Regions from separate parts of the Paraliobacillus zengyii genome, predicted to be linked through region 2. Evidence: riboswitches for the same ligand, from Rfam matches in the RefSeq annotation. Region 2 holds a riboswitch; each other region holds the start of a gene.
What was found. Region 2 has a riboswitch for S-adenosylmethionine ahead of DM447_RS13740 (methionine ABC transporter ATP-binding protein). Riboswitches for the same ligand answer to the same signal wherever they lie in the genome.
Positions count from the first base shown of each region.

Region 1: it holds a riboswitch for S-adenosylmethionine, as region 2 does, so the genes downstream of both, DM447_RS15040 (bifunctional homocysteine S-methyltransferase/methylenetetrahydrofolate reductase) here and DM447_RS13740 (methionine ABC transporter ATP-binding protein) in region 2, are expected to answer to the same signal.
Region 3: it holds a riboswitch for S-adenosylmethionine, as region 2 does, so the genes downstream of both, cobA (uroporphyrinogen-III C-methyltransferase) here and DM447_RS13740 (methionine ABC transporter ATP-binding protein) in region 2, are expected to answer to the same signal.

Region 1 covers NZ_CP029797.1:2,990,259-3,000,660, reverse strand. The annotation lists gene DM447_RS15060 (putative bifunctional diguanylate cyclase/phosphodiesterase) at 1-2,087, shown strand, start outside; gene DM447_RS15055 (hypothetical protein) at 2,274-2,555, shown strand; gene DM447_RS15050 (spore coat protein) at 2,577-2,972, shown strand; gene metE (5-methyltetrahydropteroyltriglutamate--homocysteine S-methyltransferase) at 3,398-5,686, opposite strand; gene DM447_RS15040 (bifunctional homocysteine S-methyltransferase/methylenetetrahydrofolate reductase) at 5,711-7,555, opposite strand; SAM riboswitch class I at 7,695-7,801, opposite strand; gene DM447_RS15035 (OmpA family protein) at 7,966-8,661, opposite strand; gene DM447_RS15030 (MotA/TolQ/ExbB proton channel family protein) at 8,654-10,402, opposite strand, start outside.
Region 2 covers NZ_CP029797.1:2,704,015-2,714,416, reverse strand. The annotation lists gene DM447_RS13795 (VLRF1 family aeRF1-type release factor) at 1-374, shown strand, start outside; gene DM447_RS13790 (Fur family transcriptional regulator) at 430-837, opposite strand; gene DM447_RS13785 (metal ABC transporter permease) at 834-1,688, opposite strand; gene DM447_RS13780 (metal ABC transporter ATP-binding protein) at 1,710-2,465, opposite strand; gene DM447_RS13775 (spore coat protein) at 2,623-2,943, opposite strand; gene DM447_RS13770 (hypothetical protein) at 2,959-3,246, opposite strand; gene DM447_RS13765 (arsenate reductase family protein) at 3,436-3,792, shown strand; gene gcvH (glycine cleavage system protein GcvH) at 3,827-4,213, shown strand; gene DM447_RS13755 (toprim domain-containing protein) at 4,344-4,700, shown strand; gene DM447_RS13750 (thioredoxin family protein) at 4,711-5,013, shown strand; gene DM447_RS13745 (TlpA disulfide reductase family protein) at 5,019-5,438, opposite strand; SAM riboswitch class I at 5,563-5,677, shown strand; gene DM447_RS13740 (methionine ABC transporter ATP-binding protein) at 5,773-6,801, shown strand; gene DM447_RS13735 (methionine ABC transporter permease) at 6,791-7,459, shown strand; gene DM447_RS13730 (MetQ/NlpA family ABC transporter substrate-binding protein) at 7,523-8,344, shown strand; gene DM447_RS13725 (YuzK family famiily protein) at 8,530-8,715, shown strand; gene sufC (Fe-S cluster assembly ATPase SufC) at 8,978-9,763, shown strand; gene sufD (Fe-S cluster assembly protein SufD) at 9,781-10,402, shown strand, end outside.
Region 3 covers NZ_CP029797.1:2,946,206-2,956,607, reverse strand. The annotation lists gene cysI (assimilatory sulfite reductase (NADPH) hemoprotein subunit) at 1-928, shown strand, start outside; gene sat (sulfate adenylyltransferase) at 967-2,118, shown strand; gene cysC (adenylyl-sulfate kinase) at 2,143-2,745, shown strand; gene DM447_RS14900 (SLC13 family permease) at 2,829-4,619, shown strand; gene DM447_RS14895 (uroporphyrinogen-III synthase) at 4,633-5,451, opposite strand; gene cobA (uroporphyrinogen-III C-methyltransferase) at 5,527-6,270, opposite strand; SAM riboswitch class I at 6,362-6,471, opposite strand; gene DM447_RS14885 (hypothetical protein) at 7,443-7,643, opposite strand; gene DM447_RS14880 (metallophosphoesterase family protein) at 7,746-8,462, opposite strand; gene DM447_RS14875 (alpha/beta hydrolase) at 8,540-9,487, opposite strand; gene DM447_RS14870 (spore coat protein) at 9,608-9,841, shown strand; gene DM447_RS14865 (spore coat protein) at 9,855-10,127, shown strand; gene DM447_RS14860 (hypothetical protein) at 10,157-10,345, shown strand; gene DM447_RS14855 (spore coat protein) at 10,359-10,402, shown strand, end outside.

The DNA.
Region 1 (10,402 bases), 290 kb from region 2:
CTGATAAACAAAGGTATTTTTGGCTGATTTTAAGTATCGGTCTATTTTTTCATACAGTTTCTAGTATTAATTGGTTGGTAGCTTTCCTAACACTGGATTCTATGAAGTATCCTGAAGCATCTTTTTTATTATGGTTACTAGCTTATATTTGTTTTCTAATTGGGTTACTTTATAAAATTAGGGTTATTAAAACAACTATTTCTACTACTCCCTATTTATTTACCGTAGTGGTTTTTATGACTTTTACAACTTCAGTCAGTGCGTATTATTTAATGAGTCCAATTCTAGTTGCTCAAGGAGAAGAGATATTTGGCACGGTGGTCACCTTACTTTACCTAATTTGCAGTATTAGTATTTTGTTTGCGATTTCAAATTTATATTTCCTATCACATAATTCTAAAGAAAAGGAGATCATGATCTTTATAATTGCTGGCTTCTTTTTTCAAGTAGTTGCTGATATATACTATACGTATTTAAATGTAATGGGAGGATATCAGATTGGAAGTCTTGTGGATGTTGTTTGGTTTTTCGCTTTATTAATGATTGGTGTCTCAGGGAAATTCGTGCATTCAAATACAACAGAGTTAGATTGGAAAGTCATTAATTACTTTAACAACAGAGAAAATGCCTTACCTTATATTAGTGCGATTACATTATTAATCCTCGTAACACAAAGTTATAATTGGGAACTTAATGCGTTAAGTATAGGATTAAGTGTTACCTTTTTCATGATTATTGGTCGCCAACTAGTAGTTATGCGAAAAAACAGTAAGTTAGTAAGTGAGTATAGAAACTTAGCTTATCATGATACATTAACAGGTTTGAAAAATAGAGCTTCCTTTATTGAAGATCTAGGATCGATGATGGAAAAGGCTAAAGAATCTAATAAACCGTTGGCGTTATTGTTAATGGATTTAGATCGCTTTAAGAGTATTAATGATACATTAGGACACCAAATTGGAGATCGTGTCTTACAAATAGCCTCAGACAGATTAAGAAAAGTATTAAGCAGTACGGCAGATGTTTATCGAGTTGGGGGAGACGAGTTTGTTGTTATTTTGCCAGGTCAGAATCAAAAGGATTGTAGCCATATTGCCGATAACTTGTTGTGTGTTTTTAACAAACCTTTTTTAATTGATTATCATGAAATTCCCATTGCACCCAGCATTGGAATTAGTATGTATCCAACCGATGGGTTAGACGGACTTAAATTATTTAAACATGCAGATGCAGCAATGTATGTTGCGAAGAGTAAGGGAAATAAATATCACTTTTTTAATGCAGAACTAAATGCACATATTACGCGCAAAATGACAATTGAGATTGAGTTAAAAAAAGCAATTGAATTAAATCAATTATCACTTTTGTATCAACCAAAAGTAAATATCCAATCAGGTGCGATAATTGGAATGGAAGCATTGTTAAGATGGAATCATCCAGTATTAGGTCAAGTCTCACCTGCTGAATTTATTCCCATAGCAGAGGAAACGGGACAAATATTTTCGATTGGTGAATGGGTCATGCGTAGAGCTTGTCAGCAGAATATAGATTGGCAAAAGAAAGGTTTTCAACCGTTATGTGTTTCCGTAAATATTTCTGTCCAACAGTTTGAACAAGAAAGCTTTGTTACGATAGTACGTGATGTTTTAATTGAAACAGGTCTTCCAGCAAACTATTTAGAATTGGAAATAACAGAAAGTATTATGCATAATATTGAATCGTCCATTGAGGTTTTAAACGGTTTAAAAGAACTTGGAATTGAAACTGCTATTGATGATTTTGGTACAGGTTATTCGTCATTACATATCCTAAAAGAGTTACCTATTAACACAATTAAAATAGATAAGTCCTTTATCGAGCATATAGAAAATGCAAAGGATCTTTCTATTGTAAAAACAATTATAGATATTGGAATAAACTTAAATTTAAATATAATTGCTGAGGGAATAGAAACACACCAGCAAGCTAAAGCTCTCTTAGAGTTACAATGTGGATATGGACAAGGTTATTTATATGCGAAACCGTCAGATGTTAATGCATTTGAAGAGATTCTTTTAAGTTCTTTTGCAACAGAAACCGTAGATTGAAAAATGCTAGTTAATGAAAGTAATCGTCACAGTCAATGATTGTGTCGGTTGCTTTTTTATTTTCTAGTCGTTTCAATCGGTAACATTTGTCCATTCTTGTACTATTCGTGATAAGAACCCGCTCACATTATAGATAATCGTATATATATATGGTGTAAGATAACTTAGCCAAAAGGGGGGAGAACATTGACAGATGGGGATATCCAAAACCAGTTGAATCAAATATCAAGTGACTTGATTCAAGTACATGTCTCTGATCTTTTTAAGAGACTAAATATTTCTAGAAATACAGAACTGTCAGATGATGAAAAAAGCAACCTTAAAAAGTCGGTTGAAGGACTTAAAGCACAAACAGAGGCTTTTTTAGCTGATCAACAAAATAGTGAAAAAACGATGACTGTACAGACAGAGGCATTAATTGAAAAATTGCAGCAAATCAAGCGCAATAAAGACAATTCTGAGTCCTAAAAAAAACAAGGAGGTATTTTTGTGAGTAGAACGAATAATCAATCAAGAGCGGTTAGTCAGTATGCAGACCAAATTTCTGACATTGAGCAGCAATCAAAAGAGGCAATTTTTATTTTGAACTCCACAGATGTAACGGTGGATACGACTGATACCCAGGTGGCTGTATCATTGCAAGCCGCCTTGCAAGTAGCGATCGTTATTGTAGTAAACATTTCAATAGCGAGTAGTTCAAGAGCACAAGAGGTAACAGAAGAACTTCTAGGATATTCTAGAATTGATCAATCTAACAGACAACTTATTGTAATTGACGGAAGTGAATCTGTTAACGTAACAACTACCGATACGGATGTTGCAGCATCCATCCAAGTGCTTTTACAGATTCTTTTAACACTTGTTGCACAGTTAGACATTCTTTAATAAAAAGAGAAGTTCTCCTTTCCATTAATTAATAATATCCTATTGGTCCCCCTGCTACTGAACCATAATAATTGGTTCAGTAGCATTTTATGTTTCTTTAATTAAAATGTACCTAATTTGCGAATAATTAATAGTGAAAATAAGGAATCTCACGGTTAACATCGATAAATTCAGACGAAAAAATCACAGGCTTAACGCAATCTAGAAATAAACAACACTTTCTTAATGATAAATTCCAATTGTGAGAGGTTCATAAGTTAACGTAGCAATTACCTTTCCATTACAACAATCATCAACTGCGACACAAGGCTCGCTCTAAAAATACACGACGCTTTCCGCAGGCACGTCTACGTCTTCAGCTAACTTCGTAAAGTAAAAAGCCCTCCAGCGCAGATAACTGTGGAGGGCTTGCTAATATTACTATTCTATTTCTGATAAGATAGTGCTGTTTTTCTTATGATCTTTGCAGCATCTACCATTGTTTGAAGTGCTTCTATTGTTTCAGTTTCATTCCTAGTCTTTAAACCACAATCGGGATTAATCCAAAACTGATTTGGTGAAATCGTTTGTAATGCTCGGTTAATATTTTGCTTAATTTCTTCTATACTTGGGACACGAGGACTATGAATATCATAAACACCAAGTCCAATTTCCTTGTTATAGGTATTATCTTCGAAAGTAGCAATCAAGTTCCCGTGACTTCTTGACGTTTCAATTGAAATTACGTCTGCATCAAGCCCATCAATCGCTTCAAAGATATCTTCAAAATTCGAATAACACATATGGGTATGAATTTGTGTATCCACTTCAACTGATGATGTAGCTAATCTAAATGCCGTAACCGCATCGTCTAAGTAGGCAGGCCATTTGTTTCGATCTAATGGTAGTCCTTCGCGTAATGCTGGTTCATCCACTTGAATAATTTTAATGTTACTTTCCTCTAATATTTCTATTTCTGCCTTTAATGCAATTGCAATTTGGTTTAGAACCGTCTTACGAGGTAAATCATCATGCACAAACGACCAATTATAAATAGTTGTTGGTCCAGTAAGCATGCCTTTTACCGGTTTTGTTGTTAAGGATTGGGCATATACAATCTCTTTTACTGTCATCGGTTTTGCAAAAGAGACATCACCGACAATTACTGGTGGTTTTACACAACGTGAGCCATAAGACTGGACCCAGCCAAACTTGGTAACAGTAAAGCCATTCAGCTTCTCACCAAAATATTCCACCATATCTGTTCGCTCAGGCTCTCCATGAACGAGAACATCAAGCCCAATCTGATCCTGTATTGTTATCCATTTCTTGATATAGTCACGAATATATTGTTCATACTCTCCTGTTGTTACATGTCCTTTTCGCCATTTTGTTCGTACTTTTTTCAATTCACTTGTTTGCGGTAAACTGCCTATTGTTGTTGTCGGTAACAAAGGTAATTGGAAATACTGCTTTTGTTTTTTTATTCGTTCTGAAAAGATTACTTTCCTATTTATATCGGTATCTGTTAAGTTTTCAAGCTTTTGATGCACTTCTTGATTTTTACCGAAACTTGCATCTTTCCATTGTTTAAGCGATTCAGTAGCATCTTTTAAAGCTGATTTAACAAGATCTCGCCCCTTATCTAATGCTTTCGTAAGCGTAACGATCTCGGCTAATTTTTCATCTGCAAATGCTAACCCGCCATAGATAAAAGGATCAATCTCTTGCTCCAGTTTTTTTGTTACTGGAACATGTAGAAGGGAGGTAGACGGTTGAATAATTAACTTATTTGTTACAATTTGTTTTAACTGCTCTAACACATCTAAACGTTCTTCTAAATCAGCACGCCATATGTTACGACCATTTATAATGCCTGCTGCTAAGACTTTATCATGTGGAAATCCATGTTTTTGAATAAATGAAAGGGCATCACCATGAACAAAATCTAGGCCAATTCCTTGTACAGGGAAATCTACTACTTTTTTATAATCCACTACATTTTCAAAATACGTTTGTAACAGAATATTTATGTTAGGAACTGCTTTATTTATTGTGTCATACGCCTTTCTTGCAAAAGTTAAAATATGTGGAGATAAATTCGTACCGAAAATGGGTTCATCTACTTGTACCCAAGATACCCCAGCTTGCTCCAACTCTTTTAAAACTTGAATGTAAAGTGGTATGAATGTTTCTAGCAACTTTTCAAAATGTACATCATCTTGGATTTTTGCTAATTTCAAATACGTAATTGGGCCTAATAACACGGGTTTTCCATCAATACCAAATTCTTCTTTTGCCTCTTGATAGAAAGAAAGTGGATGATTTTCTGTCACACTTGGTTGGATATTTTCTAACTCTGGTACGATGTAATGATAATTCGTGTTAAACCACTTTGTCATTTCCGATGCAACTGCGTTTTTTGTTCCGCGTGCAACGGCAAAATAAGTGTCTAAGCCTACCTTGCCACCTTTATAATCAAAACGTTCTGGTATGACACCAAACATAACAGAAGTATCTAATACATGATCATATAAAGAAAAGTCACCAACTGGAATAAGATCAATGCCTTTCTCTTGTTGCTTTTTAAGGTTATTTAGTCTTATCACTTTCGTTATTAAAAGTAATTCTGTTTCTTGAATTTTCCCTTCCCAAAATTGCTCGAGTGCTTGTTTCCATTCTCTTTTTTCACCGATTCGTGGATAACCTAGATTGGAACTAATTATTTTTGTCATGTATAAACCTCCATTAAAATAGTCTTATAAAATTATTTCTTGCGCATTTTCAACCTTTTGTTTGATATAACTGGAAAGTTTAACTGTGATGTCATAGCGCATAAATGGTGTTACTAAATAGATGCCATTAAAATGTTCAAAAGCAACATCGATTAATTCTTTTGCTACTGACATACCTTCTTGTTCTGCCAGTATTCTATTATCACCTGTCGCCTTCATTCGTTGACGGACGTCATCTGTTAGTTTCATACCTGGTACTTCATGATGTAGGAATTCTGCATTTCGTGAGGATGTGAGTGGCATAATACCAATATAGATTGGTTGTTTAATATGTTTAGTTGCTTGTTTTAGCGACTCAATTTGTTCGGGTTGATAAATTGGTTGGGTCAAAAAATAATCTGCTCCACAATCAATTTTTTTCTCTAGCCTACGTACTGCTTTATCAAGGTGATGAACATTGGGGTTAAAAGCTGCTGCGATACGAAAGGATGTTTTTTCTTTTAATGACTTACCTGAAAATGAGATACCTTCATTACATTGTTTGATTAGCTTAATCAATTCAAAAGATGTAGCGTCAAATACCGACGATGCACCTGGAAAACCGCCTATCTTAGTAGGATCACCAGTAATAGCTAAAATTTCATGGATACCAAGTGTGTGTAATCCCATTAAATGAGACTGTAGTCCGATTAAATTACGGTCACGACAAGTTAAGTGAAGAAGAGGCGTGATGGCTATTCTTTGTTGTTTCATTAGTGTGGCCATTGCTAGATTGCTAATTCGTGGTGTGGCTAAAGAATTATCAGCAAGTGTAATGGCGTCAACACCAACGTCTTTTAATGCTTGCACACCTTTTAGATATTCTTTCGTTTGTAAATTCCTTGGTGGATCTAATTCAACAATAATAGAATGTCTCTGTGTCACAATTTGAGCTAGATCTAACTTTTTTCGAGCAGCAGGCTCCTGTACTTCTATTATTGGAGGGTGCTTAACGTCCGTCTTTTCCAATAAGGGAGTGAAACCTTCGACACCTTTTTTAAGGGCTACAATATGTTCAGGAGTGGTACCACAACAACCACCAAATAACCGCACACCTTGATTACGAAATTCTCTAGCACATTGTTCAAAATAGTCTGGGTTATTGTTATAGATTAACTTTCCATCACTGTATGCTGGTAAACTCGCATTAGGATAAGCGGAAAGGTAAGCTGTCTTCGGTAAGGCCACTGTTTTTAAAGATTCAATCATGTAGTGTGGACCTAATCGGCAATTGACGCCAACGATATCTGCACCAGCATCGTCCAATTGTGTTAATGCATCATTTAAAGGTGTACCATTCTCTAATAATCCAATTTCATGCATCGAAATATTTGTAATAATCGGTAGATTAGTTGCTTCTCTAGCAATTGCTAACACGGTTGTTAATTCTTCTAGGCTATAATACGTTTCTAAAAGGAGCCCGTCTACACCTTCTAATAAGAGACAATAAAGTTGTTCGCGAAAAATTCGCTTGATTTCCTCTATAGTGCCAAGTTTTTTTTGACTTCCACGAATACCACCGATTGTTCCAACAACAAATGTATCCTTATTTGCTGCTCGTTTAGCTATTTTTACTGCTTGCGTGTTGATTTCTTTTACCTTATCCTCCAAGCCATAACGTGCCAATTTAATATAATTTGCACTGTACGTATTTGTTTGAATAACATTAGCCCCTGCTTCTACATACGCCCTATGTGTATGGAAAATTTCTTCAGGATGGGTTACATTTAATTCTTCAAAACAACGATCAACACCATGTGAGTAAAGCAAGGTACCCATAGCACCATCAGCAATTAGAATCTTTTCCTTCAGTGTGGTTAATAAATCCAATCGATCAAACCCCCTTGTTTTTACTTTATCCAGTTGCAACTAACTAAAGTTAATTTTTACTTTATACGCAACAAAAAACCCCCCTTCCATTAAGAAGAGGGGCAGTATTATAGTGGTTTATATAACGACAGCCTAACTCTTCTCATCTTTCAAACATACGTTTGACGGAATTGGCACAGTACTTTTATATAAAAGTAAGCTGCCGAGGTATCATAGGGCCGTTCCCTCCACCTCTCTTGATAAGAAGACTAACTATTTAGTTTTATGTTCCCTGTTATAGTAAGTTACATTCTAAATAATGTCAACTACTATAATGTAAAAATTCAAACAATTTATTTACTAACTAATATTGTTTATTTTTTTAAAATTATAGAATTTGGAAAGGAAAGCCACTTCAAGAATACTTATTTTTAATTTCCTTCTAGTATTTCCATTGTTTTATCCAATATTTCTTCGTCTTTTAAGCGGAACTTGAATTCAACTCGGCGTGAAGCTTCTGGACTGTAGTCACCATTTTCATCGGTGCGACCGTCTGAGAATGATTTACCATTTACCGTTAATTTTTCCTGCAAGTGATCTTGAATGTTTTTATATGGGAATTCATCCCCTAGTATATATTCTGCTACACTATATGCTCTATCTTGGGATAGCTTTAGATTATATAAATAGCCATCTGTGCGATCAGCATGACCTTCAATAATAATTTCTGAGATATATTCTTCATAGCCACTTGCTAATAAGACGTCTAAATACTTTGGAACAAACTCATCTAAAAATTGAAAGGAGTCATCCTTTAATTCTGCACCATCATACTCAAATAAAATTTCTGTGTCAAAGATAATTGCACCTGTTTTCTCATCTACCTCGATGCCTAAAGTAGAATCTTGAAATTCTGCATTTAAGTCCTTTACAAGTTCTGAGCGTACTCCCATAATTTGATCAATTGTTTCTTTCATTTCTTCAATTTGAATGGACTTAATAACCATCATTGAAATAAAGATTAATACAAAACACAGTAAGATCGATGTTAATAAATCAGTGAAAGATGGCCAAAAATGATTCTCTTCCTGCTCGTCCTTAAACAACCGTTGATATTTATTAATCATGTTGATTTAGACCACCCGTACGCCTTGTATTAAGGCTTGTTGCTTCCTGGCTGAAGGTCTGTAAATGCTGGTTTAATTTATCAATTTGTTGGAGAAGTTCCGTAAATGTTTGTTGTGTATAACGATTATTACTTTGTTGAATGTCTTCGTTAATCGTCCGAATTTCCTTAAATTCTCTTTTTAGATCCTGATTTGTTCCCTGTGCATATTCACTAATATTTCGAGCAACCTTATCTAACTTTTCACCAAGTGTTCCTTCTAAAGTAGTCACATAGTTAGCAAGCGTATCTTTTAATACACCAACATTTGCTTCGAGTTGATTTTCTCTTTGAATGAATGTGCTATTCATTTGTGAAATAGTGGTATTTATATCTGTAATAAGCTGCTTGTTCTTCATTCCAATTTGTTCATAGGTGTTTGTGGCTTCACGTACGTGCTTTTCAAATGAAACAGAATCTGCATTGTGTGCTTTGAGATGATTATTAAAATCTCGATTAAATTGTTTTAATTCATCAAAGCGATCAGATAGAAGGTGTTTATATTCTGTTTGTGCTTGGTTAATGGTTTCTAGTACATCTGGTAATTGAACTAGTGATCCTTCTAAGCTATTAAAACCGTTAGAGAGTTCGCTTAAGTATGTTGTAATTCCGGCTAGTTTCGCTCCTAGGTCTTTGCCGAATATTTGTTTAAATTCTTTATTTTGTTCTTCCATATGACGCACTAAACGCTGACTTTCTTTACTTATTGTTTGTTGGCCATCTAAGATAGAAGAGGTGAATGTTTTTAAATCAACCACGGTATCTTCAAAATGAGTTAAGGTATCTATTTGTGTTGTCGAGACTTCTTCGATTTTTTGATACGTATGTTCAAATGTACTTGCCATTTGTTCATTTCTTTGATCAATTTTCTTAAAATAAGAGAAGAGTTGATCGAAATTTTTGTTTAGTTTTTTAGATGCATCATCAAAGCCGTTTGTTACCTTATTCATACTAGTAAATAGAAGTTGAAAGTCATGTAGATTAGTAGATAATCCTTCATTAAATGTAGCTAAATCTTTTGCGGCTTGTTGTAAGCCAGAAGTATAGTCTTTAAAACCATCAAAAGAACTTTCAATACTTTGTAAGGATTTTTGGTTTGTCTTTTGAAGCATGAGAATGGAGTTATTAATACTTTCCGAAACTTCAATTAGTTTACTTATTCCGTTCTGTTCGTTTTCAGTTAAATTTGTTTCAACTTTTAACATAATATCAGTTAGGAGAAATTCTGTATTCAGCGCTTTGATCATTACCGTCATAATTAATGAAAGCCCCATACCGGCAATACTTGTGTAAAATGCTACATCAATTCCTGATAAAACACTTGCGACATCTTCAACAAGCTGATTTCCACCTGAATTAATATTTCCTAATGACATGGTTAAGCCAATAAATGTTCCTAATATCCCGATTAAAATAAAAATAGATACGGTCATTTGAATCATTTTAATGAGACTGACAATAGGTATACCATAGACACGCCAACTAGAAAATTTCTCTTGAACGAATGTTTCTATTTTGACAGGTTCGGTTTGCTGTTTAAGGTCAAACTGTTCCTTGAAGGTACGCAAAGGGTCAATGTCCATGCGGTTTGTTTCTTGTAAGTAAGAACGTATTTTCTTTAGTTTACTGAACAAGGAAACATGAACAAAGAAGGTAACAATAAACGTAACAAATAAAATGATGAAGATTAGCTCAATCATTTG
Region 2 (10,402 bases):
CACAGCAAAACCAAGTGAAGATTATTGAAGCAGAGCTAGGAAAAATAGTAAATACGGAACTATTCGAGTTAGATCTAGACACAGAAGATTGGCGACAGTTTGCTGGTCCACGAGCTAGCACAAGCGGAAAGAATCTACAAACTGATCTGTTTGATAAGCGATTTGAAGCTAATCAAAAACGTTGGTATAAAAACCTGGCACCAACCTTGGACAAGGTAGCTAAGAATCATAACTGGAAAAAGATTTATTTAGCAGGTGAAAAAGAAGAAGCACTTGATTTGGCTAGTTACATGCAAAAAGAAGTAGATAGTATCTTTTATCAAAATATATTAGATCATGAAGAATCACAGGTATTGGAAAAAGTACTTGCTTAACAAAAAGGGCTTCTCTTACAAAAAATGTAAGAGAAGCCCTTTCAACGTGATGCAGTTACTGACACTCAGGACATCTTCCATATATCTCAAACTTATGATCATCAATCATAAAGTTACTTAATTCTTCTTGTATATCATCCATTGGACAACTTAGAATTTCCTTTGTAACACCACATTCTTTGCAAATAAAATGATGATGATGATGCTGATCACATTTCATGCGAAAAAGCTTTTCACCATCAAGCTCTGTAGATTCAAGAATATCAAGCTGGTCAAATAAATGTAAGTTACGATATATCGTGTCAAAACTAATACCGACGAAATTAGGTTCCATATGTTGTAATAGATCTTTAGCTGTACGATATCGATCTTCATTGGAGAAATAATCTAATATAACTTCACGTTTATCAGTATATTTATAGCCTTTTTCTTTCAACACGGATAACGCTTCTTGTACTTTCATATGATCGCCTTCCTTCTAGTGAAATAATCCCATGCTTTTTTTAGACCAATTGTAATAAGTAAAATAAAAATAGAAGTCATAACAATCGTACCACCAGGCGGGATTTCAAAGTAATATCCTGTTACTAATCCTATAATAACAGATAATTCACCAAAAATGACAGAATAAAATATTGTTTGTTTAAACCCTTTGGCAATTCTAATACTCGCAGCAACAGGTAAGGTCATTAAAGCTGAAACGAGTAAGACACCGACAATTCGTATAGACGCTGAAATGACAAGTGCAACTAATACAATAAATATGAAATGGATTCGTTTTGCATGAATTCCAGATACTACCGCATGCTCTTCATCAAAAGAAAGCATAAAAAGCTCTTTGTAAAATAATATTATTACGAAGAGAACAATAATGGTAATGGTTAAAATACTCCATAGGTCGTTACGACTAACAGCTGATACAGACCCAAATAAATAACTATATAAATCCGTATTAAATCCATCTGCAAGGGAGATGAAAATGACACTAAGGCCAACACCACCAGATAAAATAATAGGTATTGCTAATTCTTGGTATGCCTTGTAAACACTGCGCAGGCGTTCAACAAACATCGATCCTATAACAGAAAAAAACATCCCAGAATAAAATGGGGAGATAATGGCTAATCCATATTTCTTTTCCATTAGTAAACCAAAGGCAATGCCACCTAAGGTTACATGAGATAACGCATCAGCAATTAACGATAGGCGCCGAACAACGACAAATGTTCCTAGTAATGGGGCAATGAAGCCAATTAGTAAGCCGGTATAAAAGGTGTTTTGTAAAAATTCATACGTAAAAAATTGCGTGAGCATAAGTACACTTCCTTAACTAATTTAATGCTGATGTGTGACAAGGTTTAGATCATGACCATAAAAGTGCGATAATTCTCTATCAGTCAAATTTGAGAATGATTTCGTGTCTCCGTGAAAATGCAAGGATTTATTTAAACAAGCAATACCATCTGCATGCTCAGTCATTGTTCCTATGTCATGTGAGACTAATAATAGTGTAATATTATTTTCTTCATTCAGACGATGCAGTAAGCCATAAAATTTTTGAACATTTTCAGTGTCAATTCCTACTGTTGGCTCGTCAAGAATCAATAAGGCAGGATCACTTACTAGAGAGCGCGCAATAAATATACGCTGTTGCTGTCCACCTGAAAGATCGCCAATGTTTCTATTGATATAATCTTGCATCCCAACCATTTTAATTGCATTTACAACCTTTTGTTTATCTGCTTTTTTAAAGAAGTGGAAATAACCTAATTTAGCAGTAATTCCTGTAGAAACAACTTCTCTTACTGTTGCAGGAAAACCTCGATTAAAACTATTTGCTTTTTGTGATACGAATCCAATTCTACTCCACTGTTTAAAGTCGGTAATATTTTTGTCAAAAAGTTTTATCGATCCTTGTTGTGGCTTTTCAAGACCGAGCAATAGCTTTATAAGTGTCGTTTTCCCACCACCATTTGGTCCAACAAGACCTAAAAAAGCACCTGTATTAATTTCTAGATTAATATCTTTTAATGCATGTTTATTATCATATGCAAAGCTAACATTCTCCATTGTTATAAGTGGTTTGGACAATTTATGAACCCCCGATTCTCTTACAAAATTCACTATAGCCTATTGTATCTTAATGATTGCATTTTGTAAATAAGAATAATTACGTTTTAAGTATGCTGTAAGTTAGGCGAATTAAAAAACGTGCTTCTCCATTAGGAAAAGCACGTTTTTATTAAGATTAATGGACTGGAAATTGATTAGTGTAACCACTATATTGTTGATTTGCTTGCTGAATTTTTTGTTGATCAGCTTTATCTATGCTATACCAACCATTTTTGAACATCAAATTATACAAATTTCTCTGACAATCTTGCGTTTCATTAAAAATAGCTAGTAAATCCTGATAAAACGTTTGATTACTGGCTTCGTTTAATGCAATACTGTATGATTGTGTCATATATTTTTCTGTAGATAACATGTCATTAATAAAGTCGCGGTCATTCATTTCAGGTGTTTTGTTAACTTGTGTTTCAGGGTTCTGAACCTTTTGCTGATTCATATCTTATCCTCCTTATTATTGCATCATTGAATTTGGTTGTTGATTTGTATGTTGTAAAATCTTTTGATAATGTTTTTGGTGCATCTGACAGACTTGTTCCAAAGCAGATTTGAGCTCAGGGATAGTGCATTGTTCAGCAAAAAAATGTGCCTTTTTTGTTGCATTTAAATTCCATGACATCATGTCAGTTAAATATAATAAGTCTTTTGAAGATACAACAGTAGGTGGTTGTTGCATAATTTGACCAGTTTGAGCAGGGTTCATATTTGTTGCTTGTTGTTGCTGTTGCTGTTGCTGTTGCATATGTGGTGTCCTCCTTTTAATTTGTGCATTTGTAATGTCACCATTACTAATGAAATTATACAGTGATGATTTAGAGGCATACTACTAGTCAGGTGTGCATTTTTCTTATATACTAATAGGAAATAATCAGGGTTTATAACAATTAAAAGAGGTTATTATGATAAACTAGAAATAAAGGAGTGACATACAATGACGATTACTTTTTATGCATATCCAAAGTGTGGTACGTGTCAAAAGGCAAAAAAATGGCTTGAACAAGAACAAGCTGCGTATACTGAAATACATATAGTAGAAAACCCACCAACCAAAGAACAATTACGTTCGATTATATCTAAAAGTGACATGCCAATTAAAAAGTTTTTTAATACAAGTGGTTTAAAGTATCGAGAGCTTGGATTAAAGGATAAGTTATTGGATGCAACGGATGAAGAGAAATTGGACTGGTTAGCTTCTGATGGCATGCTTATAAAACGACCATTAACAACTGATAATGAAAAGGTTACACTAGGATTTAAACTAGAAGAATTTGAACAGACTTGGAAATAGGTTAATTTAAAATACATTTATGGAGGTAGTTAGAGTGAGTTTACCAAAAGATTTGCGTTATTCCGAAGAACATGAGTGGGTTAAAGTAGAAGGAAATAAAGTACGAATTGGTATAACAGACCATGCGCAAGACGAATTAGGTGATATTGTATTTGTAGAATTACCTGAAGAAGGTGACGATATAGAGTCAGATGAGCCATTTGGTAGTGTAGAATCTGTTAAAACTGTTTCTGAGTTATATGCTCCAATTAGCGGGAAAGTGGTTGAAGTAAACGAGGAACTCGATGATAGTCCTGAATTTGTTAATGAATCTCCATATGATAAAGCGTGGATGGTTGTAATAGAACCAAGTGATTCATCTCAGATTGAGGCATTAATGACTCCAGAAGAATACCAAGCAATGATTGAAGATGACGAATAATTAATTATTGCATGTTTTTTTTCCTTTTTCATACAATATTACAGACAGTATAAGTTATAATCCCTTGTTACAAATGCAGTAACAAGGGATTACTTGTAAATAACGTTAATTAGTAAAGTAGGTGAAGCTCATGTCTTCAAATGATACTAAAAAGATCATTATTGTTGAAGGACGTACAGATAAAAAACAAATCGAAAAATTAATTGACGAATCAGTTACGATAATTTGTACAAATGGGACGCTGGGTGTTGAGAAGATGGAAGAGTTAATACTAGATTATGACTTAGACAATCGAGACGTTTTTATCTTGGTTGATGAAGACCATTCGGGTAATAAATTACGAAAGCAATTATCAATAGAATTACCACACGCAATACACATTTTTATTGACAAGACTTTTAGAGAAGTTGCAGCAACCCCAGAATTAGAACTAGCGACAGCATTATTAAGTAGAGGAATTACTGTAAACCCTAGTTATCTTATGTAAGGTGGGAAATATGATACCAATAACGCGTGAAACAATACGTACAGTAGTGCAACCAGATAAAATGATTTTTATTTATACCCCTTTTTGTGGAACGTGCCATTTAGCGAGAAGGATACTAGAAGAAATTGAAGAAGCTTCAAATGGAGCTGTTATATTTTATGAGCTAAATGCAGGTTTATTTCCTGAGGTGATGCAACAAGAAAGAATAGAAAGTGTTCCTTGTCTATTGATGACCAATAATGGAGAGCCGAGTAAAATATACTCGTTCGAATCGTTAGGTAAGTTAAATAATTTATTACATTCAAATCGCTGAACCTATCATTTAGGCATGATATTACCTACTGCTGTAACGATATCTAAGAAATTGGCTTTATCATTAAATTGTTTATAAATAGTTCCGGTTGAATCAATTAATACAGTAGTTGGAACACCCTGACATTGATATAAGTTATATATTTCTGTTCCTTTATCCATTAAAGTTGGCTGTTCCAAAAATTCTTTAGTGAAATCTACAGCTGCTGATTGATCGCGTTCTCTACCTGTAACATTAATAGTCAACATTTTCACTTTTGGATTGTCTAGTGATCGGTAAAGTTGTTCCTTCTTTGGTAAGTCGATGCTACAATCTAGGCACCATGAAGCCCAAAAAGTAAGAATAATGATACTGCCAAGGTCATCGTGTAAATGATAATTACCTTCTTTATTTAAATAGGGTAATACAAAATTTGGTGCTAACATTTAAATCATCCTTTTAATAGAATATTGCTATTATTCTAACACATTTTATGGCGTTAAAATATGTTGACATTGATTATTAGCATATGCTAAAATTACATTTAGTTAAAATAATTACATACATTATCTCTTATCAAGAGAGGTGGAGGGACTGGCCCGATGAAACCCGGCAACCGTTAAACATTTATTTGTGTTTAAAAAGGTGCCAATTCCTGCAGAGCAATTGCTTTGGCAGATGAGAGAACAGGAAAGTTATATTCGCCAGCCAAAAACGCGTCTTTCTGTTCTCTTGAACAGAAAGTCGTGTTTTTTAATTTGTGTAGAAAGAAGGAATAGTATGATATCAATTCAACACTTGTCAAAAGTTTATAAAACCAAATCTTCAACTATTCAAGCAGTAGATGATTTAAGTTTAAATATAGATAAAGGCGAAATATTTGGTGTAATTGGATATAGCGGAGCTGGTAAAAGTACCTTTATCCGTTTAATAAATCGACTGGAGGAACCATCAACTGGCGATATAATTATTGACAATCAAAAAATAACGTCATTATCTAAAAATGAATTAAGACTTTCACGTCAAGAAATTGGAATGATTTTTCAACATTTTAATTTGTTATGGTCAAGAACAGTTCGAGATAATATTGCCTTACCACTAGAAATAGCTGGTTTATCAAGGCAAGAGCGTTATAAGCGTGTTGATGAATTAATTGGACTTGTTGGTTTGACAGGCAGAGAAGATGCATTCCCATCGCAATTGAGCGGTGGTCAAAAGCAACGTGTTGGCATAGCAAGAGCTCTAGCTAACAATCCAAAAGTACTTTTGTGTGATGAAGCAACCTCAGCACTTGATCCAGAAACAACAGACTCTATTCTTTCTTTATTAGTAGATATTAATCAAAAACTTGGTTTAACTATTATCCTTATTACACATGAAATGCACGTTATCCAAAAGATTTGTCATCGTGTTGCAGTAATGGAAGAAGGTAGAATTGTTGAACAAGGTGATGTAGTAGAGGTTTTCTCGCATCCGAAACAGGGTGTTACGAAGAAATTTGTTGAACAAGTTATGGGGAAACCGGATGATGAAGTTACAGAAGAAACATTAATAAAGTCTGTTACAAAAGGAAAGGTTTTACGTTTACACTTTGTTGGTGAAACAGCAAATCAAGCTGTTATAAGTCAAGTTGCTAAAAGGTTTGATGTGGAAGTAAATATCTTGCACGGTAACGTTAAGCAAACGCAGGCAGGGGCTTACGGTACCTTATTTGTGAATGTAATAGGTGAAGAAGAAGTAATAGAAGAAGCACTAAGATTTATTACTTCTACATCTGTTGAAGTGGAGGTGAAAAATAATGCTAACTAATCCATTTCCGAACGTTGACTGGATGGATCTATTATTTGCAATGGGTGAAACATTCTATATGACAATGCTTGCTTTAATTGGAACCTTAATTTTTGGTGTTATTTTAGGGTTATTATTATATCTTACAGCGAATGACGGCATTTGGGAAAATAAACTATTGAATTTCATTGTATCGTCAATCGTTAACGTTTTTCGCGCGATTCCATTTGTTATTTTGATATTATTACTTATTCCATTTACTGATTTTCTAATTGGAACGATACGTGGTCCCAATGCGGCTTTGCCAGCTTTAATTATTGGATCAGCACCATTTTATGCTAGGTTGGTGGAAATAGGTTTAAGAGAAGTGGACAAGGGAGTAGTAGAAGCAGCTAAATCAATGGGTGCAAAAACAACAACAATTATTTATAAAGTGTTGTTAAAGGAATCCACTCCAGCACTCGTTTCAGGTTTAACGGTAACAGCTATAGCCTTAATTGGTTACACCGCAGTTGCCGGAGTTATAGGTGCAGGTGGTTTAGGTGACTTTGCTTATTTCCATGGATTTATGCGTAGAGACTTTGATGTTGTTTTTGTTTGTACAGTCTTAATTGTAATAATTGTATTCATCTTCCAATTTATTGGTGATGCGATCACCAATAAAATGGATAAAAGGTAACCGTTAATAATACCCACTATGTTGGGAATTATATATAAAACAAAAAAAGGGGAGCAATGCAAAATGAAAAAACTTGTAACATTAATATTGTTAGTATCTGTTGGGATTATATTAGCGGCATGTGGAAACGGAGATTCAGAGGACAATGTGATTAAGGTCGGTGCAACAAGTGTGCCACATGCTGAAGTTTTAGAGGAAGCTCAACCATTATTAGAAGAAGAAGGTATAACATTAGAAATCGAACAATATACAGATTATAGTTTACCAAACCAGGATTTAGTGGATGGCACAATTGATGCTAACTACTTCCAACATGTTCCATTCATGGAAACTGAAATTGAAGAAAAGGGCTATGATATTGTTAATTTAGGTGGCGTTCATTTAGAACCAATGGGTGTTTACTCTCAAAGTATTGAAAGTATTGATGACATTGAAGAAGGAACAGAAGTAGTTATTAGTCGTAATGTACCAGATCATGGTCGTATCCTTTCTTTATTTGAATCAAATGGTCTAATAACATTAGCTGATGACGTTAAAAAATCAGAAGCGACTGTTGATGATATTGTTGATAATCCATTAAATTTAACTTTTTCAGCAGATGTAAATCCTGAATTTTTAATTGAAACATACCAAAGTGAAGAAGATGTACTAGTTGCAATTAATACTAACTATGCAATTGAAGCAGATTTATCACCAGTAGACGATGCTTTGTTTATTGAAAGTGATGATTCTTTATATGTGAATATTGTGGTTGCAAATGCAGAAGATGAGAATAATGAAAACTTAAATAAATTAGTAGAAGTTTTGCAATCAGAGGAAATTCAAAATTTCATTACAGAAAATTATAATGGAGAAGTAATTGCTGTTGGTGGATCAGAAGAATAATTCGAGAAATTCAAATGAATTCAAAGAATATTTGATGTACTTTAACTAATTTTAAACTCAATTCTATAGGTGAAGCGAAAAGGTTATTTATTAGTCCAAACGATTTGTCAACTCTTTTGTTACATCATCTTACAAATGATATAATAAATTTGTTCAAATAAAGAAAGGATGGGTTTTAACAAACCATGGATAATCTAGCTTTAACTTATACAAGTGAAATGGAAAAGGCGATGCAATTAAATCACGGTTTAGGATTCGCTGAATACGAAAGAAAACTAAATCAACGTTTAGAAATTGAAAGAGCACGAGAGAAAAGTCATCGAAATGGCTTGAAAGCAGTAACAGAGATGAAACGAAAAGTGCATCGTTAATAAAAGAAAAATATTAAGATCCCTTGCGAATACATTTGCAAGGGATGTTTGCGTTATAATAGAATAGAAACATGTAAATTAGTTTCTTCATTATAATACAATTAATAAGAAAAAGTTTGAAAACAAGTTGGAATTATGAGTGAAAATCTTGATTATAGATTCGAAATAGTATAAGATTGTAATGAGAATAAACTGAGAATGAATAAAAATTATATTGTTCATTCCACACAACATAAATAATAATTTTTTTGGGGGTATCGAAATGGCAGGATCTATTCTAGAAATTAAAGATCTTCACGTTCAAATTGAAGATCAAGAAATATTAAAAGGTGTTAATTTAACGATTAAAGGTGGCGAATTCCACGCGATAATGGGGCCGAACGGTACTGGTAAATCAACGTTGGCATCAGCAATCATGGGGCATCCTAATTATGAAATAACTAGTGGTAGTATACATTTAGATGGTGAAGATGTTTTAGAAATGGAAGTTGATGAACGTGCAAAAGCTGGACTATTTCTAGCGATGCAGTATCCAAGTGAGATTAGCGGTGTTACAACATCTGATTTCCTACGTTCTTCTGTTAATGCACATCGTGCAGAAGGAGACGAAATTCCTTTAATGAAGTTTATTAAAGAAATGGATAGTTCAATGGACTACTTAGAGATGGATAAAAATATGTCGCAACGTTATTTAAACACTGGTTTTTCTGGTGGAGAGAAGAAACGTAATGAAATTCTTCAATTAATGATGTTAAAACCTGCGATTGGTATATTAGATGAAATTGATTCTGGATTAGATATCGATGCATTGAAAGTTGTATCAAAAGGAATTAATAAATTACGCAATGAAAACTTTGGTTGCCTAATTATTACACATTATCAACGTCTTTTAGACTATGTTACACCTGATTATGTACATGTAATGATGCAAGGACGTGTTGTTAAGTCTGGTGGACCAGAATTAGTTAAACGCTTAGAGGCTGAAGGTTATGATTGGATTAAAAAAGAGCTAGGCATTGAAGAAGAAACCGTTGGTAACAACGCGTAATAGTAAGGAGGGATTACATGGCTATTGAAACGAAGCAACCATATGAAAAAGAATATATCGAACAGTTTTCTGAAAAACAAAACGAACCAGAATGGATGAAGGTATTTCGCACCCAAGCATTAGAAATTTCTAAGAACTTGGAGATGCCAAGACCTGATAAAACGAATATATCTAAATGGAATTTTACGAAATTTAATTTAGAAGCTGAAATAAATAAACTTGATTCGTTAAAAGATTTACCAGATGATATCAAAGTATTCGTTGATACGGATAAAGATGATCATAATTTAGTCATCCTTCGTAATCAATATAATGCTTATGAAATGATTTCAGATAAATTAGCAGATCAAGGTGTTATCTTAACTGACATTTTCACTGCACTACAAAAATATCCGGAACTAGTTCAAAGATATTATATGAAAGATGCTGTTGCATTTGACGAAAATCGTTTAACAGCTCTACATGCAGCATTAATGAATGGCGGTATTTTTGTTTATGTACCCAAAAATGTTGTTGTTGAAGAACCTCTTCAAGCAATTTTTTGGCAAGAAGATAATAATTTTGCTTTATTTAATCATGTTATTGTTGTAGCAGAAGAAAATAGTTCCCTAACATATGTAGAAAACTATATTTCTTTTA
Region 3 (10,402 bases), 240 kb from region 2:
CGATACTGCTACATACCCACAATTAGGACGCGTAATTGGTTTTATTCCAGTTGATAAAATAGTAGATGTTGCTGAAAAAGTGATTACGATTCAACGCGATTTTGGAAATCGTTCTAATCGTAAGAATGCTAGATTTAAATATACGATTGATCACTATGGACTTGATTGGTTTAAACAAGAGTTAGCAGAAAGACTTGGTTATGAACTTGACGAGGCGCGTTCTTTTAGCTTCGATCATAATGGCGATCGTTACGGTTGGTTAAAAGGCGATGGTAAATGGCATTTAACATTATTTATTCAAAATGGACGAATTGCTGATACAGAAGATTATAAATTGATGACAGGTTTGCGTGAAATTGCTAAGGTTCACAAAGGTGATTTCCGTTTAACAGCGAACCAAAACGTGATTATTGGTTCTGTAACTGCAAAAGACAAACCTAAAATAAACAAATTGGTTAAAGAATATGGTTTAACAGATGGCAAACAAAATTCTGCCTTACGAAGAAATTCAATGGCATGTACATCGTTTCCTACATGTGGTTTAGCTATGGCTGAAGCTGAAAGATACCTCCCATCTCTAATTGATCAACTCGAATTAGTCATTAATGAAGTTGGGTTAAGAGAAGAAGAAATTATTATCCGAATGACAGGTTGTCCAAATGGTTGTGCACGTTCTGCTTTAGGGGAAATTGGTTTTATCGGTAAAGGACCTGGAAAATATAATATGTATCTAGGAGCAAGCTTTACTGGTGATCGTCTAAGTAAGATGTATAAAGAAAATATTGGAGAAGAAGAAATTTTAAATACGTTAAAACCAATGCTTCAATCCTATGCAAAAGATCGTAATGAAAAAGAGCACTTCGGTGACTTTGTTATTCGTCAAGGCTATATTGCAGCAGTGGAATCAGGCTTAGATTTCCACGCGTAATAATTGATTCACTCAAAACATATTGGAGGTTATTTTAGATGTCAATTGAAGCACATGGTGGAACATTAATTAATAGACAATTAACGGGAACAAAAAGAGAAAAAGCAGTGACTAATGCAGAAACGTTAAAAGATTTAACAATAAACGCGTGGGCTATTTCTGATTTAGAACTAATTGGAATAGGTGGTTTCAGCCCACTTACAGGCTTTTTAGGACAAAAAGACTATGAACGAGTTGTTAAAGAGACTCGTCTTGCCGATGGCAGTGTTTGGAGTATTCCGATTACTTTAGCAGTTACAAAAGCACAAGCAGAAACATATTCTATTGGGGAAGAAATAGCTTTAAAGGGTGAAGATGGGATTATCTACGGAATCCTGCAATTAGAGGAAAAATATAGCTATGATAAAAAGCTTGAAGCAAAGAATATTTATGGAACAACAGATGAAGCACATCCAGGTGTGCAGAAGTTGTACGAAAGAGGTGAGATTTATTTAGGTGGCCCTATCAACTTGTTAAATCGTCCCGATCATAGTGAGTTTGAGGCATTTCATATGGATCCTAAAGAAACACGTGCACTATTTAAAGAAATTGGGTGGAAGACAATTGTTGGTTTTCAGACGCGTAATCCTGTCCATCGTGCGCATGAATATATTCAAAAGAGTGCATTAGAAGTAGTTGACGGTTTGTTATTAAATCCACTTGTTGGTGAAACAAAGTCAGATGATATTTCTGCAGCTGTTCGTATGGAAAGTTACCAAGTAATTCTGGAAAAGTATTATCCGAAAGATAGAACGCGTTTAGTTATTTATCCTGCAGCAATGCGGTATGCTGGACCAAAAGAAGCTATTTTACATGCGATCGTTCGTAAAAATTACGGCTGTACGCACTTTATTGTCGGACGCGATCATGCTGGTGTAGGTGATTATTATGGAACCTATGAAGCGCAAGATTTTATTCGTCAATTTGAGGATGAATTAGGAATTCAAATCTTTGCATTTGAGCATGCCTTTTTCTGCAAAGCGTGTGAAAACATGGCTACTGCTAAAACGTGTCCACACGATAAGGAAAATCATGTTCATCTAAGTGGAACAAAAGTAAGAGAAATGTTACGTAATGGAGAGAAACCACCAAAACAATTTTCACGTACAGAAGTTGCGGAAGTACTTATTAAAGGTATGCAAACAAACTGACTTTCGATATAGGGGGCTACAATCATGCACGAATCAACCAATATTGTTTGGCATCATTCAGAAGTAACGAAAGAAGAAAGGCAAAAACAAAATAAACACAAGAGTACTGTTCTTTGGTTTACTGGTCTTTCTGGTTCAGGTAAGTCTACTGTATCAGTTGAATTGGAAAAAAGATTACATGCACTAGCTATCCATACGTATCGTTTAGATGGTGATAATGTAAGACATGGTTTGAATAATAACTTAAAGTTTTCTCCAGAAGACAGAAAAGAGAATATTCGTCGTGTTGGTGAAGTATCAAAACTCATGGTGGATGCAGGCTTAATAACGTTAACTGCATTCATTTCACCATATAAACAAGATAGAGAAAATGTTCGTCAATTGTTAGAAGAAGATGAGTTTATTGAGATATATATGAAAGCTACAGTAGAAACGTGTGAAAAGCGTGATCCAAAAGGTCTATACAAAAAAGCAAGAGCGGGTGAGATAAAAGGCTTTACTGGTATCGATGCACCATATGAAGAGCCAGATCAGCCCGAGTTGACAATTGAAACAGATAAGCAATCTATTGAAGAAGCGGTGGAGAGCATTGTAAATTATTTAAAGGAGCAGGGTTATATTTCTTAATGATAGTTCTTACTGCTGAACTAGTCATTAAACCCTCTGAAACAACTTAGTGAATTGGCAATTGTATGTTAGGGGGCCACAATATGACAGGCGAAATGATCTTTACTTTTATCGTAATATTTATCATGTTAATTGGATTAATTAAAGAAATAGCTCGTCCGGATATCATTGTGTTCACCGCATTGTCAATCTTTTTTATAACTGGTATTTTAACTGCGGAAGAAGCATTTGCCGGTTTTTCTAACCAAGGTATGTTGACGGTTGCTTTGCTATTTATTGTAGCTGGCGCTATTCAAAAAAGTGGTCTAGTAGAACAAGTCATCTTTCGATTATTAAAAAAAGGTAAATCTGATCAACGTACATTATTTAGCTTTTTATTACCAATTACAGCAGCGTCGGCATTTCTAAATAACACACCAATCGTTATGACACTAACGCCTATTGTCCGAAAATGGTGTGTTGACCATAATATCGCTCCTTCAAAGTTTTTGATTCCACTTTCGTACGCAACGATATTAGGTGGTATATTAACTTTAATGGGGACATCTACTAATCTTGTTGTACATGGTTTAATGGTAGAAAGAGGAATGGAAGGGTATTCGATGTTCACTTTAGCCAAATATAGTCTGCCAGCTAGTATTATCGGGCTGATCTATTTGGTGACAATTGGATATAAGATTCTACCGAGTTATAAAGTCTCAGAACCAACTGTTACTGAGAAAAGTAGAGAATATTTAATCGAGATGGTGATCGAGGAAAATTATCCTTTTCTAGATAATCCATTAGTTAATAAGACAGTAGAAGAATCGGGATTACGAGATTTTAAAGGTGTCTATTTAATAGCTGTAATCCGAAATAATGAAAAAATATATCCAGTCAGAAATTCCACAAAAATAAAAGCGAATGATCGCCTGATATTCACTGGTGTTATTTCACGAATTGCAGAAATTCAAAGTAAAAAAGGGATTGAATTAAAGACAGGAACAAACGTCACATTAGAAAAATTACGTAATGGCAATACACAAGTGATGGAAGTGGTTATTTCGCATCAATCTTCTCTGCTTCATAAAAAGGTAAAAGAAAATAAATTCCGAGCTAAATATGATGCTGATGTGATAGCTGTGCATCGAAATAATGAGCGAATTGAAAGTGGTATTGGTGATATCACACTAAAAGCTGGAGATACACTTCTTTTATTAGCTGGTGCAGATTTTGAAGAGAGATTTGCGCAATCTAATGATTTCTATGTAGCTATGCCATTGAATAAACACCCATTGTTACACAAGATTGATAAGAAAAATGCGTGGTTATCTATTCTTATACTCACTACTATGATTTTCTTAGTTAGTTTCGGTGTTCTTTCTATGTTAAAGGCGATGACAATTACTGTAATTCTTTACTTTATATTTAAAGTTATCAGGCCAGAAGACATTAGTAGGGATATGCAATATCATGTTTTATTGTTGATTGCAAGTGCATTTGGTATCGGGCAAGCTTTGTTTAAGACTGGAGCTGCGGATTGGATTGCGAACCAGTTAATTATAGTTTCTGAGCCGTTTGGTATGTTAGGTATATTGGTATTACTTTATATTGTAACTGTTTCTTTTACAGAAATGATTACAAATAATGGTGCAGTTGTCTTAATGTTCCCCATAGCAATAGAAGCCGCTAATAAATTAGCAGCTGATCCTATGGCATTTTTAGTTATTATAACAATTGGTGCTTCTGCTAGCTTTTTATCACCAATCGGTTATCAGACAAATTTGATTGTTTATGGTCCAGGTGGTTATAAGTTTACTGATTATTTTAAAGTAGGTTTACCACTAAGTTTTATTGTAATGATTACCACAATAGGAACGATTTATTTATATTAGAAATGAAAGAGTCTTAGTCTGTATTTGCAGGCTTTTCTTTCGTTTTATAATAATTAGCTAATGATATAACCATAGCACCCATTTTTGGTTTTTCAGGAGTTAATAAACGATTGACACCGAAATCTCTTACTTGCATTTCGGTTACAATTCCAATATTAACTGCTAAAACATCACTTTCAAAGGCCTCGATTAATCTATCAATAGATTCATAGTCTGAAAAAAGGTTTTCCACTTGTGTTTTACTCGTAAATAAAACGGCATCTAATTCTCGTGTTTCGATTAAAGTCCTTAAATTTTCTAATGTCTCAGCTTCAGGTGGGTTATAGTAATAGGGCATCGATTGATAAAGAAAAATTGGCAATGCTCGTAACTGATTAAGTAGTTCCTCTTCATCCTTATTGTAAGCTTGAAAGAAAAACTTTTGTCCATCAATTTGATTTGTTTTTAACTCTTCTATTAATTTATCCATTGTTCCATCAGGTGAAGAGAAGTATGGTTTTAAATCCCATTGTTTCATCCAATTCAGTGTTTTACTTCCGCGAATAGCAAGTTTTTTCCCTCTTAATGTTTCAATATATAATTCCAGTACACCGAGATTTTTGGCAGCATTCTCTAATCCTTTAGCTCCAATACCTGTTGTGAGAATAACCCAGTCATAATCTCCTGCAATGAGATGCTCCACATCTTGCTCTGCTTTTTCTTCAAGAAGAATACGTTCACCTTGAATAGAACGAATAACTGGAGTGCCACCCTTTTTTCTAATGATTGTACTGATTTCATCGGCTTTTCTATCTGCAGTAACACCAATTTTTTTGCCTTCTAACTCCATCATTTGGTTACTTCCTTTCTTTATCAAACATGATTTAATTAGTCTACATCACCTTTTTAACTAAGATGATGCAGAAGATTAGGACTGTGCAATTTCTTCAAACCATTTTAATTTCTCTCTTAATCGTACAACTTTTCCAATCACAATCATAGAAGGATTTTCAATTTCATGTAGTTTTTCGTTGATTGTTGCTAATGTACCAGTAATTGTTTTTTGTTTAGGAAGTGTGCCCCAATGAATAAGTGCAACTTCGGTGTTAACGTCCATACCGTTTTCGGTTAGCCTTTTAGCAATCTCAGGGAAATGTTTCACACCCATGTAAATGCAAAGTGTTTCCACACTGCCAACTAAATTCCGCCAATATTCATTTGAATCCTTTTCTGGATTAAAGCCCGTAATAATGGTAATAGAAGAGCTTAATGTTCGATGTGTCAAAGGTATGCCGGCATAAGCAGGAGCGGCGATACCAGCAGTAATACCAGGGACTATTTCAAAGGGGATTCCAGATTCCTTTAAGAGTTGTGCTTCCTCGCCACCCCTCCCGAAAATAAATGGATCGCCACCCTTTAGACGTGTAACGATTTTGTCTCCTCTGGCATGTTCACAAAGCAAATTGTTAATCATATCTTGATGTAAGGTGTGGTTTCCAGGTAGTTTACCACAATAAATTAATTCGGTATCTTTAGAAGCGTAGTTGAGTAATTCCTCATTTACTAGGCGATCATATAAAATTACATCAGCTTGTTTAATTGCTTTTAATCCTTTAATCGTTAATAGATCCGGATCTCCAGGACCAGCACCAACTAAAAAGACTTTCCCCATTTTATAACCCCCAACTTTTACTTATCGATAATCATCATATAAAAAATTCTCCTCCCTAGTTAAATAGAAAGAAGAAATACAGGCATCTTACTACTTATCTATCAAGTATAGAAATACTTGTGGAGTTGGCACAGTTCTAAAAAGTAATAGCCTGTTGCCGAGGTTTCATTGGGCCAGTCCCTACACCTCTCTGGATAAGAATAGTTATATATTTAGTTATATCTATAAGAATATCATTAGCAGTGAAATAAAGTCAATTAAATTCCGACTTTTTTAATGGGAATAGTTTATTATTAGTTTTACTACGTCACATTTTCTATCAAATTCGTAAGATGAGACGTAATGATGGGAACGAGGTCAACTTTAACTTATTTGTGAGACATCCTAGTTATCGCTAAACCTAAATTCCTGTTTAATGCTGTGAAAGTTTCATAAATTACTAACTCAACTTTTACACTGTAAAACGGCACTTAAGTTTTGGTGTAACAAGAAAGTCTAACAATCCAAAATAGAAATTGACTTCACGCTTCTTTTTGAATCATCAGTACTGTGATCTGACGCACTCGAGAGAAACTCAGTCGTAAGTATCTTACAACTTTAGACCCGCTACGGTAGCAAATAGTCTCCCTTTCCGTGGGCACAACCTCAGCTATCTATAGAAGCAAAGACCGCTTCTATAGAGGATCTTCGGTTTGTGGGATTGCGATTACTCATCCCATCGAAAACATTTGCTGTTCCCACAGGAGTGTCAACCATTTGCTACCTTCGCTGGATAAACTTTAGAAGTATTACGTTATCTGCTTGTCATATAGTTTTATTCTACTTTATGCTGATTGATTGTAGCGTAGGGTAGTCGACTACTGCGGGAAAAGCAAGATCTGAAGATCCACTTCGGAAAGCGACTTTTGCTTTTCGAAGTTAGCTGAAGACTTGGGCCTGCTATTACTCGGCCCATCGAAAACATTTGCCCGTGGAAAGCGACTGCCAGAAGCGGAAATCAACATGGCAGTTACGAAAGAGCCTATGTTTATTAAGTAATAAACAACTTTTTTAAATCGTGTCAAGCTTTATAATGAACACACTCCAAGCTAATAACAGCCAACGTTTAGAGATTATTTTTATAAGTGAAAATTGCGTAAATTACTAAGAAAAAAAGACCTATGTATGAGGTCTTATTTGGTACTATCTGTGGAATCTTTATTTGATTTTTCTTTATTCTTCTCCTCGATAAAGACCCAACCATAATAAATCACCCAAAATAAAATGGCTATTACGATAGAATATTGACTTAACGTATCAGGTAGATATGTTATTAAAAGATAGCCGATAAGAATAAATGGTGGCAAAAGTAGTGCTAATTTTCTCCAGTGCATAAAACGTCACTCCCTTATATATAGCTATTTTACCACAGAATTACTTGTTATTAATATTCTGAAAAACTCCCCTTCCATGTAGCATTGGAACGGGAGTTTTTGTTAATTTTTTGCGTTTTGAATGATATTTTTCATTAACTCAATATTTGGATAGTTTACTTCCTTATATTTATCAATCGTTTTTTCAAAATCATAAGATACTTTTTCAATCGAAGCACTAACACTTCCATCTTGCACATCAACAAGAGCATAAGAAGCCTTTGTAATACCATCAAATGGCAGTCCAACACTACCTAGATTAATAATCATTTTACCGTTTATCGTACGAATATAAGATTTATGAATGTGTCCATACAGATAAACATCCGCAACCTTTTTCATTAATTCTGACTCGATCATTTCATCCGTTGCATTTGGAAGTACCGCATCAAATAAACTGTTTGGTGTTGCATGAAAACCGTGAAAAACGATATCGTTTTCTTCAAATAGCGTTTCTGTAGGTAGTTTTTCTAAGTAAGCAATGTCCGCTTGGGATAATTGGGCCACAGACCAGTCTCTTTCTTCATTCATCTTATCAAGTGCTGCGTCAGGAACTTCACCTTTTCTTACGCCACGTACAATCCAATCATCTGCATTACCTTTAATAACGGTTGTGTTTAAATTTTTAATTAAGTCAATCGATCGTTTTGGCTCTGGTCCACGATAAGCAAGGTCCCCAAGCACTACTATCTTATCAACTTCTTTTTTTCTAATATCATTTAATACTGCATCTAATGCTATCGCGTTCCCGTGAACATCTGAAATAAAAGCAATTTTCATTATCGATCATCTCTCCTTTCTTCTATCGTATCATTTTTTGAAAATAAAATTAAGTATGACGAAAGAAGCTGGTAATGTTAAGGTTCCAAGTATTTGAGAATTCGTTGAAACACAATCCTTTTAATAGGCTCTGCCTCATTAAAAAGCTCGTGACGTCCTTGATCAATTTGAGCAATTTGTAAGTTTTGAAATTTATGTTGGAGAAATTTTATGTTGTATTTCCAATCTATTGTCTTATCCTGATTTCCTTGAATGAGATAAATGAACTTTTTGCTTTCGTGATAATCTTGTATTTTTTTATTCCATGTCATTAATGCGTTGACCCATTTCACCGGAACATTGTCTGATTGAAGTGGGTCAGTTTTTATGGAACGTAAATATGCTTCATCTGTTGAATTTTGACGGAAGTTCCTTTTTATATGCTGGATAAAAGGGAACCATTTCAACATGTATAGCCCAATTTGTGATAAATTCCAATAATTTGAATGAATAAGTGGTGCAACCAATATAGCTTTATCGACGTCATGACTTGGATGTCTCAATAGATAATCAACGATGATGGCGCCACCAGTACTGTGACCAATTAGGTGTATGGGACCACTCAGTTCCTTTTTTATTATTGTTAATAATTTCTCCATAATACGACCATAATCATCAAATGTGTTGACAGAGGCAATCTTACCTGTTGAAAGGCCATGTCCTTGCAAATCATAACTAATTACTGTGTAATACTGGTTATTTAAAAACTGAATAATATGTTTTAAATAACCGACATGACTTAAATAGCCATGTAATAAAAATATATTTCCTTTGCTATGGTTGGGTTTAAAAATTTGTACGTGCACGTTATTTTGATCAATTGTTATTTTACCGAAGTGAAATGAAAGATTTGATTGTTTAAATCCGTAATAATCCTGATAGGCTTTCATAGCAGGAGTTAAATGATTTGGTTGAGCAAAGTCTAATTGTTCTTCTGAAGTGGACAGTTGTTCTAATATCTTATTTATTTCTAAATTATCAGTCACGAAAGTATACTCCGTTCTTTTTAAGATGTCGGTTTATTATCGACTTGAGGGAAAAAATCATGCATGGAGGTATAACTTGAATAAACAAAATAAGAAAGACAAAAGCTAACATGAATAACAATGGAGGTGAACGTATACTTGAAAAGTAGTAACTTTGGTATACATGAAATCGTTGATTTAAGGGAGTTAATTAATTTTAAAGTTGGTTGCCTTTCACAATCTAAATCAAGAATGAAAATAGTTGAAAATATCGAATTAAAAACATTGGTCGAACAGAGTGTAAAACAAGGTCATACGGCAGTTAATCAAATGAAAGACTTACTCACTTCTGCTTCAACTCAAATCAATCAATAAAGGGGTGCAATAAATGGATACGAATCAATTAAGTGCTTCAGACCACACGATAGCTACAGATATGCTATTTGAAGCAAAAGCTGGTATTAAAGACATGGCTGCAGCTATTACAGAAACAACATCTTCTGACATTCGAACATTTTTGACACAGGAGTTACAAACAGCAATTAAACAACATGAACAAATATATGGATTTCTTCAAGATAGAGGAATATATGATGCTTTTAATATTCCCGAGCAGTTAGAAAAAGATGTTCACTACGCAAATAGAGCGCTAAATGAATAATACTAACATGAAGGTGGGGGGTGGAAGGTTTGAACATACAGTTAGGTATGCATGAAACATTAGAGGTACATGAACTTATTACATTTAAGAGCTTATGCCTTACCAAGGCATCGATCATGCAAGGATTAGTAATGGACGAGAATCTAAAAGATTTGATGAAGCAAGATGCTACAATGCATGTTCGGCATTTGGAAGATTTAGAAAAACACTTGTCATGAAGGAGGTTAAACAGTGAATCAACTTATTGAAAAAATTACTGGGATGGCACCATTAAC